2 linked regions of the Methyloterricola oryzae genome follow. The protein of the gene in region 1 interacts with the protein of each later gene in a pairwise test. Links are inferred from orthologs where the notes say so. Each region holds a gene or a part of one and is shown on either strand. Other genes may lie near its edges.

The links. Proteins that work in one complex are often made in the same cells at the same time.
Region 2: the proteins of lpdA (region 1) and odhB interact in binary tests that used the Escherichia coli proteins (3 or more experiments, as listed by UniProt). The link is inferred for Methyloterricola oryzae from one-to-one orthologs.

The regions. Positions count from the first base shown.
Region 1 is NZ_JYNS01000001.1:211,632-219,185, forward strand. Bases 2,527-5,443 are described here. They hold lpdA (dihydrolipoyl dehydrogenase), read left to right. Parts: upstream 2,527-3,226; coding sequence 3,227-4,660; downstream 4,661-5,443. Other genes in these bases: aceF (dihydrolipoyllysine-residue acetyltransferase), read left to right, coding at 2,527-2,995; EK23_RS23570 (hypothetical protein), read left to right, coding at 3,042-3,182; EK23_RS00905 (sigma-54-dependent transcriptional regulator), read right to left, coding at 4,721-5,443. Outside these bases: aceE (pyruvate dehydrogenase (acetyl-transferring), homodimeric type), read left to right, coding at 1-1,687; more of aceF, read left to right, coding at 1,703-2,526; more of EK23_RS00905, read right to left, coding at 5,444-6,124; EK23_RS00910 (sensor histidine kinase), read right to left, coding at 6,121-7,554. UniProt on the Escherichia coli protein: Lipoamide dehydrogenase is a component of the glycine cleavage system as well as of the alpha-ketoacid dehydrogenase complexes.
Region 2 is NZ_JYNS01000007.1:44,109-47,644, forward strand. What follows is about bases 517-3,447. They hold odhB (2-oxoglutarate dehydrogenase complex dihydrolipoyllysine-residue succinyltransferase), read left to right. Parts: upstream 517-1,323; coding sequence 1,324-2,571; downstream 2,572-3,447. Other genes in these bases: EK23_RS11010 (2-oxoglutarate dehydrogenase E1 component), read left to right, coding at 517-1,312; EK23_RS11020 (hypothetical protein), read right to left, coding at 2,675-3,403. Outside these bases: more of EK23_RS11010, read left to right, coding at 1-516. UniProt on the Escherichia coli protein: E2 component of the 2-oxoglutarate dehydrogenase (OGDH) complex which catalyzes the second step in the conversion of 2-oxoglutarate to succinyl-CoA and CO(2).

The DNA.
Region 1 (7,554 bases):
GAACTACAAGGCCAAGGGCGGCGCCTATACCCGCGAGCACTTCTTCGGCAAATACCCGGAGTTGCTGGAGATGGTCGCCCACATGTCCAATGACGAAATCTACCGCCTGAGCCGCGGCGGCCACGACACCCACAAGATCTTTGCGGCCTACCACGCGGCGGTGAACCACAAGGGCCAGCCCACGGTAATCCTGGCCAAGACGGTGAAGGGCTACGGCATGGGCCAGGCCGGCGAAGGCCAGATGACCACCCATCAGCAGAAGAAGATGGACGAGACGGCCCTGAAGGCCTTCCGCGACCGCTTCAATATCCCGATTCCGGACGAGAAGATCAGCGCAGCGCCCTTCTACAAGCCGGCGGACGACAGCCCCGAACTCACCTATCTGCACGAGCGCCGCAAGGCCCTGGGCGGCTATCTGCCCACCCGCCGCCGTGAGGCTCCGCTGCTGCAGGTGCCGGATCTGAGCGTGTTCGACGCGCTGCTGAAGAAGAGCGACCGCGAGATGTCCACCACCATGGCCTTCGTGCGCATGCTCACCACCCTGCTGCGCGACAAGAAGATCGGCAAGTACGTGGTGCCCATCGTCGCCGACGAGGCCCGCACCTTCGGCATGGACGGCATGTTCCGCCAGTACGCCATCTATTCCTCCGTGGGACAGCTCTACACCCCGGAAGACGCGGACCAGATCATGTACTACCGCGAGGACAAGACCGGCCAGATCCTCGAGGAAGGCATCTGCGAGGCCGGCGCCATGGCCTCCTGGGTCGCTGCGGGCACGGCCTACAGCAACCACAACGTGCAGATGATCCCGTTCTACATCTACTATTCCATGTTCGGCTTCCAGCGCGTGGGCGACCTGATGTGGGCGGCGGGCGACATGCAGGCGCGCGGCTTCCTCATGGGCGGCACGGCGGGACGCACCACCCTGGCGGGCGAGGGCCTGCAACATCAGGACGGCCACAGCCATCTGGCCATGTCCTTCATCCCCAATTGCGTGGCCTATGACCCGGGCTTCGCCCACGAACTGGCGGTAATCGTGCAGGACGGCCTGCGCCGCATGTACCAGGAAGGCGAGAACGTCTTCTACTACGTCACCGTGATGAACGAGAACCACGCCCACCCGGACCTGCCCGAGGGTTCCGTACCCGGCATCCTGCGCGGCATGTACAAGCTCAAGGATGCGGGCAAGGAGGCTGTGGTTCAGTTGCTGGGCAGCGGCGCCATCCTCAGGGAGAGCCTGGCAGCGGCGGATCTGCTGGAGGCGGATTTCGGCATCAAGGCCACGGTGTGGAGCGTCACCAGCTACAGCGAGCTGCGCCGCGATGGCCTGGACCAGCAGCGCTGGAACCTGCTGCACCCGGATCAGCCCGCGAAAACCAGCTATGTCTCGCAGTGCCTGGACGGCGAGAAGGGCCCGGTGGTGGCGGCCACCGACTACATGAAACTGGTGCCCGACCAGATCCGGCCCTTCTTGAGCAAGCCTTTCGTCACCCTCGGCACCGACGGCTTCGGACGCAGCGACCGGCGCTCCGCCCTGCGCAACTTCTTCGAGGTGGACCGCAAGTACATCGCGCTGACCGCGCTCAAGGCCCTGGCCGACGAGGGCACGCTGCCCGTGGCCAAGGTCAAGGAAGCGATGGAGCGCTATGGCATCGACCCGGAAAAACCCAACCCGGTTACTGTTTGAGGAGCTCTTACGTATATGGCAGAGGAAAAGATCGTCACGGTGCCGGATATCGGTAATTTCCGGGACATACAGATCATCGAGGTCCTGGTTGCGCCGGGCGATGCGGTCAAGGCCGAGGATTCGCTGATCACCCTGGAGAGTGACAAGGCGGCCATGGAAATTCCCTGCCCCTTCACGGGCACGGTGAAGAGCATGGCAGTCAAGGTGGGCGACAAGGTGAACGAAGGCTCGCCAATCCTGACTTTGACCCTGGAGGAAGGCGCGCCCGCGGCGGCAGCCGCTCCAGCGCCCGCCGCGCCGGATCCGGCACCCGCGGCCCCGGCGGCCAGCGAACCCGCCCCGCCCTCGCCGCCCCCCAAACCCGCGCCAGCCGTCCTGGCCGCTCCGCCCGTGGAAGAGAGCGTGGGCGGCAAGCCCCACGCCAGCCCCTCGGTGCGCCGCTTCGCCCGCGAACTGGGCGCCGAGGTGGCGCGCATCAAGGGCACCGGTCCCAAGGGCCGCATCCTCAAGGAAGACGTGCAGAACTACGTCAAGGCCCGTTTGCAGGCCCCGGCTGGCGGCGGCATCGGTCTTTCCCTGCCGGAAGCGCCGGAAATCGATTTCACCCAGTTCGGCCCCATCGAACATCGCCCGCTGTCGCGCATCAACAAGCTGTCGGCCGCCAACCTGCACCGCAACTGGGTGACGATTCCCCATGTGACCCTGCACGAGGAAGCCGATATCACCGAACTGGAAGCCTTCCGGGTTTCCCTGAAGGCGGAAGCCGAGAAGAAAGGCGCACGCGTCACCCTGCTGCCCTTCCTGATCAAGGCCGTGGTGGGCGCGCTCAAGGCCTTCCCGACCTTCAACGCTTCCCTGGCGGCCAACGGCGAGGAACTGGTCCTCAAGCAGTACTACCACATCGGCGTCGCCGTGGACACGCCAGACGGCCTGGTGGTACCCGTCGTGCGCGACGCGGACCGCAAAGGCGTGATCGAACTGGCGCAGGAACTGGCTGAAATCAGCGAGCGCGCCCGCGGCAAGAAGCTCAAGTCCCAGGAAATGCAGGGCGGCAGCTTCACCATCTCCAGCCTGGGCGGCATCGGCTCCACCGGCTTCACGCCCATCATCAACGCGCCGGAGGTGGCGATCCTGGGTGTTTCCCGCTCCAAGACCCAGCCCGTGTACCGGGGCGGACAGTTCGAGCCGCGCCTGATGCTGCCGCTCTCCCTGTCCTTCGACCACCGCGTCATCGACGGCGCCCAGGCCGCGCGCTTCGCCGCCTTCCTGGCGCAGGTGCTGACGGACTTGCGGCGGGTTCTGCTGTGACGGCGGAGCGCGCCTAGCGCCGCCCGCCCCAGACGGGAGGACTCCCATGGGCACCGCCGAACGCCTGACCATGAGCGCCGAGGAATACCTGGCCTGGGAAGATCAACAGGAAACCAAGCACGAGTTCCCGGCCGACCTGTTCGAGGATTTGGAACCCGCGGCAACCGACGCGGCGCGGCCCCTGTAAACCGGTCAAACCCAGCAAATTACTCTTTCCAGAAGGTTAGCCTCATGAGCAATACCCCAGACAGCGCATCCTCCCCACTCCACGCCGAAGTCCTCGTGCTGGGCGGCGGCCCCGGCGGCTATACCGCCGCCTTCCGCGCCGCGGACCTGGGCAAGCAGGTGGTGCTGGTGGAACGCTATCCGGTACTGGGCGGCGTGTGCCTGAACGTGGGCTGCATTCCGTCGAAAGCCCTGCTGCACCTGGCTCTGGTGATCCATGAAGCGGAAGAAGTGAGCCATTACGGCGTCGCCTTCGGCAAGCCGGAATTCGACCTGGCCAAGATCCGCGACTGGCGCGACCGCGTGGTCAAGACCCTCACCACGGGGCTGGCCGGCCTGGCCAAGCAGCGCAAGGTGACCGTGGTCAGCGGCGAGGGGCGCTTCGCCAGCGACAAGAGCCTGACAGTGGAAACCGCCGAGGGCACCAAGACCATCACCTTCGACCACGCCATCGTCGCCGCCGGCTCCAAGGCGGTGAAGATTCCGGGCTTCCCCTATGAAGACCCCCGCCTGATGGATTCCACCGACGCCCTGGCCCTAGCCGACATACCGGGCAAGCTGCTGGTCATCGGCGGCGGCATCATCGGCCTGGAAATGGCCAATGTCTACCATGCCCTGGGCTCCAAAATCAGCGTGGTGGAACTGATGGATCAGTTGATCCCGGGCTGCGACGCCGATTTGGTGAAGCCGCTGCACCAGCGCGTGCAGAAGCAGTACGAGAAGATAATGCTGAAGACCAAGGTGTCCAAGGTCGAGTCCAAGCCGGAAGGCCTGCTGGTGCACTTCGAGGGCGAAGGGGCCCCGGAGCCGGAACTCTTCGACCGGGTGCTGGTGGCGGTGGGCCGCCGCCCCAACGGCAAGCTCATCAACGCCGAGGCCGCCAGCCTGGCCGTGAACGAAGCCGGCTTCATCCCCGTGGACAACCGCCAACGCAGCAACGTGCCCCACATCTTCGCCATCGGTGATATCGTCGGCAATCCCATGCTGGCCCACAAGGCCACCCATGAGGGCAAGGTGGCAGCCGAAGTGATCGCCGGCGAGCACTCCGCCTTCCAGGCCCTGACCATTCCCTCGGTCGCCTACACCGACCCGGAGGTGGCCTGGATGGGGTTGACCGAGACGGAAGCCAAGGCCAAGGGCATCGAAATCGAAAAAGCCACCTTCCCCTGGGCCGCCAGCGGCCGCGCCATCGGCATCGGCCGCCGCGAGGGCCTGACCAAGCTGATCGTCGACAAGGAAAGCAAGCGTATCCTGGGCGCGGGCATCGTCGGCCCCAATGCGGGGGAACTGATTGCCGAAGCGGTACTGGCCCTGGAAATGGGCGCGGACGTGGAAGACGTCGCCCTTAGCATCCACCCGCACCCCACCCTGTCGGAAACCTTTGCGTTTGCGGCGGAGATGATCGAAGGCTCGATCACGGATCTTTACATCAAGAAGTAACCCGACGAGCGAACACGGCGGCGCATCTGCACAAGCGCCGCCCGCCACGTAGACCGGGTTTTAGCGCGTCGCCACGTCCAACCCGTATTTGCGAATACGGTAGCGCAGGGTCTCGCGCGTGGTGCCCAAGGCCCGTGCCGCGGCCACGGTATTGTGTCCGCTGCGTTCCAGGGCGGTGCGGATGATGAAGCAATCCATGTCGTCCAGGTTCATGCTGCCATCCAGGGGTATGAACAAGCCGTCTTCCCCCTCAGCCAAGGCGGCTCGCATCGGAGCCGCGCCAGCCTGACCCGGCAACTGCAGCCACTGGGCGGGAAACTCGGGACCTTCCGAGAAAAGCACGCAGCGCTCCACCACATTGCGCAGCTCACGCACGTTACCCGGCCAGTCATGGGCCCGCAGCTGCTTCCATGCCTCGTCAGGAATGGTCCGCACCTGGCGCCCCGATTTGGCATTGAACTCGGCCACGAATAACGGCACCAGTTCGCTCAGGTCCTCCTTGGACTCGCGCAGGGGCGGCAGATTGAGCCGGAACACGCTCAAGCGGTGGTACAGATCACTCCGGAACTCGCGGTTCCTGGCCATTTCCTCCAGATCGCGGTTGCTTGCGGCCACCACTTGCACGTCCACCGAAATTTCCCGCTCCCCACCCAGGCGGCGAATCTTGCGGTCCTCGATGGCCTTGAGCAACTTGGCCTGAAGATCCAGTTGCAACTCGCCGATCTCGTCCAGGAACAGCGTACCGCCATCCGCCTGTTCAATCAGGCCGCGGTGCCTCGTGGTAGCTCCTGTGAAGGCGCCCGCCTCATGTCCGAACAATTCGGACTCCAGCAGTTCCCGCGGCAGGGCGGCACAGTTCAGTTCCACCAACGGGTTTGCCGCACGGCTGCCCGCATAGTGAAGGATACGGGTTACCAAACCCTTGCCGGTCCCCGTCTCGCCACCGACCAGGAGTGCGCTGAATGGCACCCGGGTCAGCTTGCCCAGCAGTTCGCGCACTTGCCGGGCGGCCTCGCTGTGCCCCACATAGGCTTCCGGCGAGTAGCGCCGGTGACGCTGCTGAGCCTGATCCAGCAAGCGGCGCTGGGCGTTGGCGCTCCGCGTGGCGCTGGCCACCACCAGCCCCAGCCTTTCCAGATCGCAGGGCTTTTCCAGAAAATCGTAGGCGCCCAGGCGCAAGGCCCGCACCGAATCGGCCACACCGCCGTAGCCTGTGAGAAATATCCACTCCGCATAAGCCTGGCGTCCGCGCACCTCCTCCATGAGATCCAGCGCATTGCCGTCGGGCAGGTTCATGTCGGTGAGCACCAGCAACGGATCGAACTGCCTTTCCAGGAGGCAGCGGCGCGCCTCGGCCAGATTAACGGCCCATTCCACCTCCCAGCCCTCCTTGCGATAGTGGCGGCTGATTTCCGCCCCGAGCAGGGCTTCATCCTCGATGATCAACAGGCCACCGTGACTCATGGCTGACTGCTCCGAAGCGGCAAGGTGATACTGACGCAGGCGCCATGAGGCGTCTGATTGGAAAGGCGGATCTGCCCGCCCAGTTCACGCACGAAACGCTGCACGATGGCCAAGCCCAGGCCTGTGCCACGCACCCGGCCGGTACCGAACAGGCGAATCCCCTTCGCGAGAATTTCTGGGCTGAACCCAGGCCCATCGTCGATCACTTCCAAGAGCACTTTATCCTCTTCTCGCTGCGCCACCAGGCGGATTGTGCCTGGGTTGCCCACCAGGGCCTGGGCCGCATTCAGCACCAGGTTCAAGAGTATCTGGCGCAGGTTGCTCTCCGGCAGATAGCACTCCAGATCGGCGGGGATATCCTGCTCCAGCATGATCTCCGCCGGCACCTGATACCGCGTGAGCGCCAGGAGTTCCCGCACCAGTTCCGCCAAGTTGAATTCGCAGGCTGGCAAAGGCGACTGCCTGCCCTGCTCAAGCAGGTTGTTGAGCAGGCGCGCCATGCGCTTCAATTCGGCGCCGATGAGATCCAACCGCTCCGCCTGATCGGGGTCGCGGATTTCGTTGCGCAGGTTCTGGCAACTCATCTGGATTCCCGCAAGCGGGTTGCGCAGTTCATGGGCCACCGCCGCCGCCAGTTCGCCAATGGCCGCCAGTCGTTCGGCCCGCGCCAGGCTGCGCTGCTGTTCCAGCAGGGCCTGGGTCGCAGACCTTACCTCCGCTTCCAGGGACAAGGCATACATGCGCTTGGCTTCCTCCAACTCACCCAGGTTGCGGACCATCAGGTTGTAACTGTCGAACACGGGCACCAGCAAGGGATCGAGGCCTTTGGTGTCCATGGGCACGAAATCCTCCTGCGCCAGGTTCGACAGCAAATGTCTCAGATCGTTGAGCGGGGCAAGTATGCGTCGCCGCAGGAAGATCCACGCGGTCACCAGTATCACGGTGAGCGTTCCGGTGGCCAGTTCCAGTTCCGCCAGGGTGTCGCGGCTGATTTCCTCCAGCACCCTCTCGCGCTGGTCGGTCTCCGCGCTCAGGATCAGGTGCATGACCTTGACCGCATCCGACAGTTGGCTCCGCGCATCGGCCAAGCTGCCACCGCCCGCCTCCCGCAAAGCCGAATCGACCACACCCAGGCGCGCCGGCGTATCCTGATCCAGATGTGCATCTTCACGGATCAACTTGCGAATCTTCTCGGACTGCTCCTGCAGCCGCCGCGGTCCAGGGTGAATGCCGGAAAACGTATCCACCAGAACTTGCTGCAGTCCGAGTCCCGCGTCCTGCACCAAATGGGAATAGCTCACATAAGCCTGTATGGTATCGAGCCGCGACAGGTTTCGCCAGATCATTCCCACCAGGATGGCCAGCACCAGTCCAAGCAGGGCCAGCATCGCGAGCCCGCGCAATTGGGCGGGACGATCAAGCACTGTCTT
Region 2 (3,536 bases), on another replicon or contig:
CCTGGACGAAGCCTATCAGCATCGCCTGGAGAACCAGGGCGTCGCCTTGCGCGCCACCCTGCGCGATACCACCAACTACGCACGGACCCGCTGGGATCGCTTCATCGGCAAGGAATGGACAGAGCCCTGCGAAACGGCCGTGCACATGGAGCAGCTGATTTCCGCCGGCAATGCCTTGCTGCGGATTCCGCCCGGGTTCGAACTGCATCCGCGCGCATCCGCGATCATCGAAGCACGCCGAAAAATGGCGGAAGGCAATACGTCCGTTGATTGGGGCTTCGCCGAGAACCTGGCCTATGCCACCTTGCTGATGGAGGGTCATCATATCCGCTTCAGCGGGCAGGACGTGGGGCGCGGCACGTTTTTCCATCGTCACGCCATCCTCTATGACCAGAAAAATGGCGATGCCCTGATCCGCCTCCAGCATCTGGCGCCCAATCAAGGTCGCTTCCAGATTTTCGACTCACTGCTGTCCGAGGAGGGGGTGCTGGGCTTCGAGTATGGTTACAGCACCACGGAACCCGACACGCTGATCATCTGGGAGGCGCAGTTCGGGGACTTCGCCAATGGTGCACAGGTTGTTATCGATCAGTTCATCACCTCCGGTGAAACCAAATGGGGGCGCCTCAGCGGACTGGTCATGCTGTTGCCCCACGGCTACGAAGGCCAGGGCCCCGAACACTCATCGGCGCGCCTGGAGCGTTACCTGCAACTCTGCGCCGAACAGAACATCCAGGTCTGTGTGCCCACTACGCCCGCGCAGATATTCCATTTGCTGCGCCGCCAGATTCTGCGCACCTATCGCAAACCCCTGGTCACGCTGACGCCGAAGAGTCTGTTGCGGCACAAACTGGCCGTTTCCTCCTTAAGCGATTTGGCCACTGGCCGCTTCCAGACCGTGATCGGCGAAACCGAGGCCCTGCCTGCCAAAGAGGTTACCCGTGCGGTAATATGCAGCGGCAAAATTTATTACGATCTTCTGGAAATGCGGCGGCGAGAAAACATCAGGCACGTTGCCATTTTGCGGATCGAACAACTGTACCCTTTCCCGCTCGATGACTTCGCCGAAGCGCTCGATCCCTACACCAATCTCAAGGAGCTGATCTGGTGCCAGGAAGAGCCCGAGAACCAGGGTGCCTGGCACCAGATCAGGCACCGTTTCCTGAGTTTGAGCAATCCTGGGTTTACCCTCGGATACGCGGGACGACCCAATTGCGCGGCACCGTCCGTGGGCAAGTTCAGTCGGCATTTGGCGCAGCAGAAGCAGTTGCTGGAGGAAGCGTTTTTCGCGGAACCCAGCCTCACCCGTTAGGACATCAGACCATGCGCATTGAAGTCGCAGTACCCAACCTTCCGGAATCCGTTCAAGACGCTACTGTCCTACAATGGCACAAGCGCCCCGGCGAGAAGGTCGGCAAGGGTGAAACCTTGGTCGAGTTGGAAACCGATAAAGTCGTGCTGGATGTGCCCGCACCGGACGATGGCATCTTGGCCGAAGTGAAGTGCGAAAAAAGTGCCGTCGTGGGGGCAGGTGCGATCCTCGCCCTACTTGACACGGCCCTGGACGCCATCGCCTCCGAGATGCCACCACCGATGGCGCCATTGCAAGCGTCACCGACGCCCCAAGCCTTTGCTGCCGCAGCGGCGGCGGCGGAATCGCCGCGCGTCACCCTGCCCCAGCCAGTCAGTCCGGCCGTGAGGCGGCTGCTCACCGAGCATGGGCTCGACCCGTCACAGATCCCGGCTGCGGGAAAGGGCGGACGCTTGACCAAGCAGGACGTCCTGGACTTTCTCGAATCGCGCAAGTCGCCACCAATTGCAGAGGAACCAAGGACGCCCGCACCAATTTCAACGCCTTTGGCCAATTCGGACTCACGCGAGCGGCGCGTACCCATGACCCGATTGCGGGCGCGCATCGCCGAGCGCATGCTGCAGTCACAGCAGAATACGGCGACGCTGACGACGTTTAATGAAGTCAATCTGCAGAAAGTGTTCGAGATCCGCAATGCCTACAAGGCGCGCTTCGAACAGGAACACAAGGTCAAGCTGGGCTTCATGTCGTTTTTCGTCAAAGCGACGGTGGAAGCGCTGAAGCGCTATCCCATCATCAATGCCTCCATCGAGGGCGACGAGATTGTCTACCACGACTACTACGACATAGGTCTCGCGGTTTCCACCGACCGCGGGCTGGTGGTGCCCATTCTGCGCAACGCGGATACGCTGGGTTTCGGCGCGATCGAAAAAGCGGTGGTAGATTTCGCCCGCAAGGCGCGCGACGGAAAACTCAGCTACGAGGAATTGTCCGGAGGCACTTTCAGCATCACCAATGGCGGCATCTTCGGCTCCATGCTCTCAACCCCGATCCTGAATCCCCCACAGAGTGGGATTCTAGGCATGCACGCCATCAAGGAACGGCCGGTGGTAGAAGACGGCCAGATCGTGATACGCCCCATGATCTATCTGGCCTTCTCTTATGACCATCGTCTCATAGACGGGCGCGAAGCCGTTTCCTTCCTGTTCACTATCAAGGAATTGCTGGAAGATCCGGTTAGATTGGTCTTGGAAGTTTGAACCGGGCTACCTTCGACGCTCGCATTGCCACACTGAGCGTCGGCAAGCGTCAAAGGCAGGTAGGTTTTGATCAGTCAGAAGGCGAACGAGATGTCGCGGTAGGTTAGCGGCGATTGCGAACGCCGGCCGGGGCAATCAGCACGACCGCCAGTAATGCCGTGACAAAAAGCGGAAAGCTTGCCGGAAGCGGTACCGGCAGCGCCAGAGCGGTAATTTGCGTTAGGTCGTTCTGGATCGTTGCCAGCGCTTGCCCGAAGGGGGCTGCGCTCAAGGCAAACAGCGTCGAAGACACCTTCACGATCAAGCTGGGCGCTGCCCCTGTATCGGACGACAGATTCACCGACCAAAGCGATGCCGATGGCAAATCCATCCCCACACTTCCGTCGGTCAGATCGCCCTCCAGATCAATCGCCTTTTGGTCGGAGCCGACAGTAAAAGAGCCCGAAACAGACACCGCCGTATTGCTCAAGATAGTGCTATCAAGTCCCCAGCGTTGGTAGCTTCCTTTCTGCAATAACGAAGCGCCACTCAAGACATAGCCGGGATTGGCGATCACGGTGACCACCAGTTCTTCAGATTTGCTACGAAGTCCAATGCCGTCACTTGCAGGCGTGACATCCACCGGAGAAGTGGCTTTGAAACCCGTCGGCACAAAGCGAAGTTGATCCTGCTGCTGATCGTCTGTGGCAATGCCCCAGGTTTGGAACGAGCCCGTGTTTGCGCTCTCAAAGCGGAACGTTACCTTGGCGCCCACTAATTCGACAACAGCCGCTGACGCGTCCGTTAACAAGGCCGACAAAAGTAAAAGAAACACTGTGGCATAGGTCTTCATGCCCTGACTCCAGCCATACTCATGGCAAATCACATGGTTTAATTGGTCATTTCCAGCAAAGGCACACGTTCCTGACGACCGGTTCGCCCCCCCTTCAGCGCTCGAGTATGGCATAAGCAAATGTTTTTCCTAT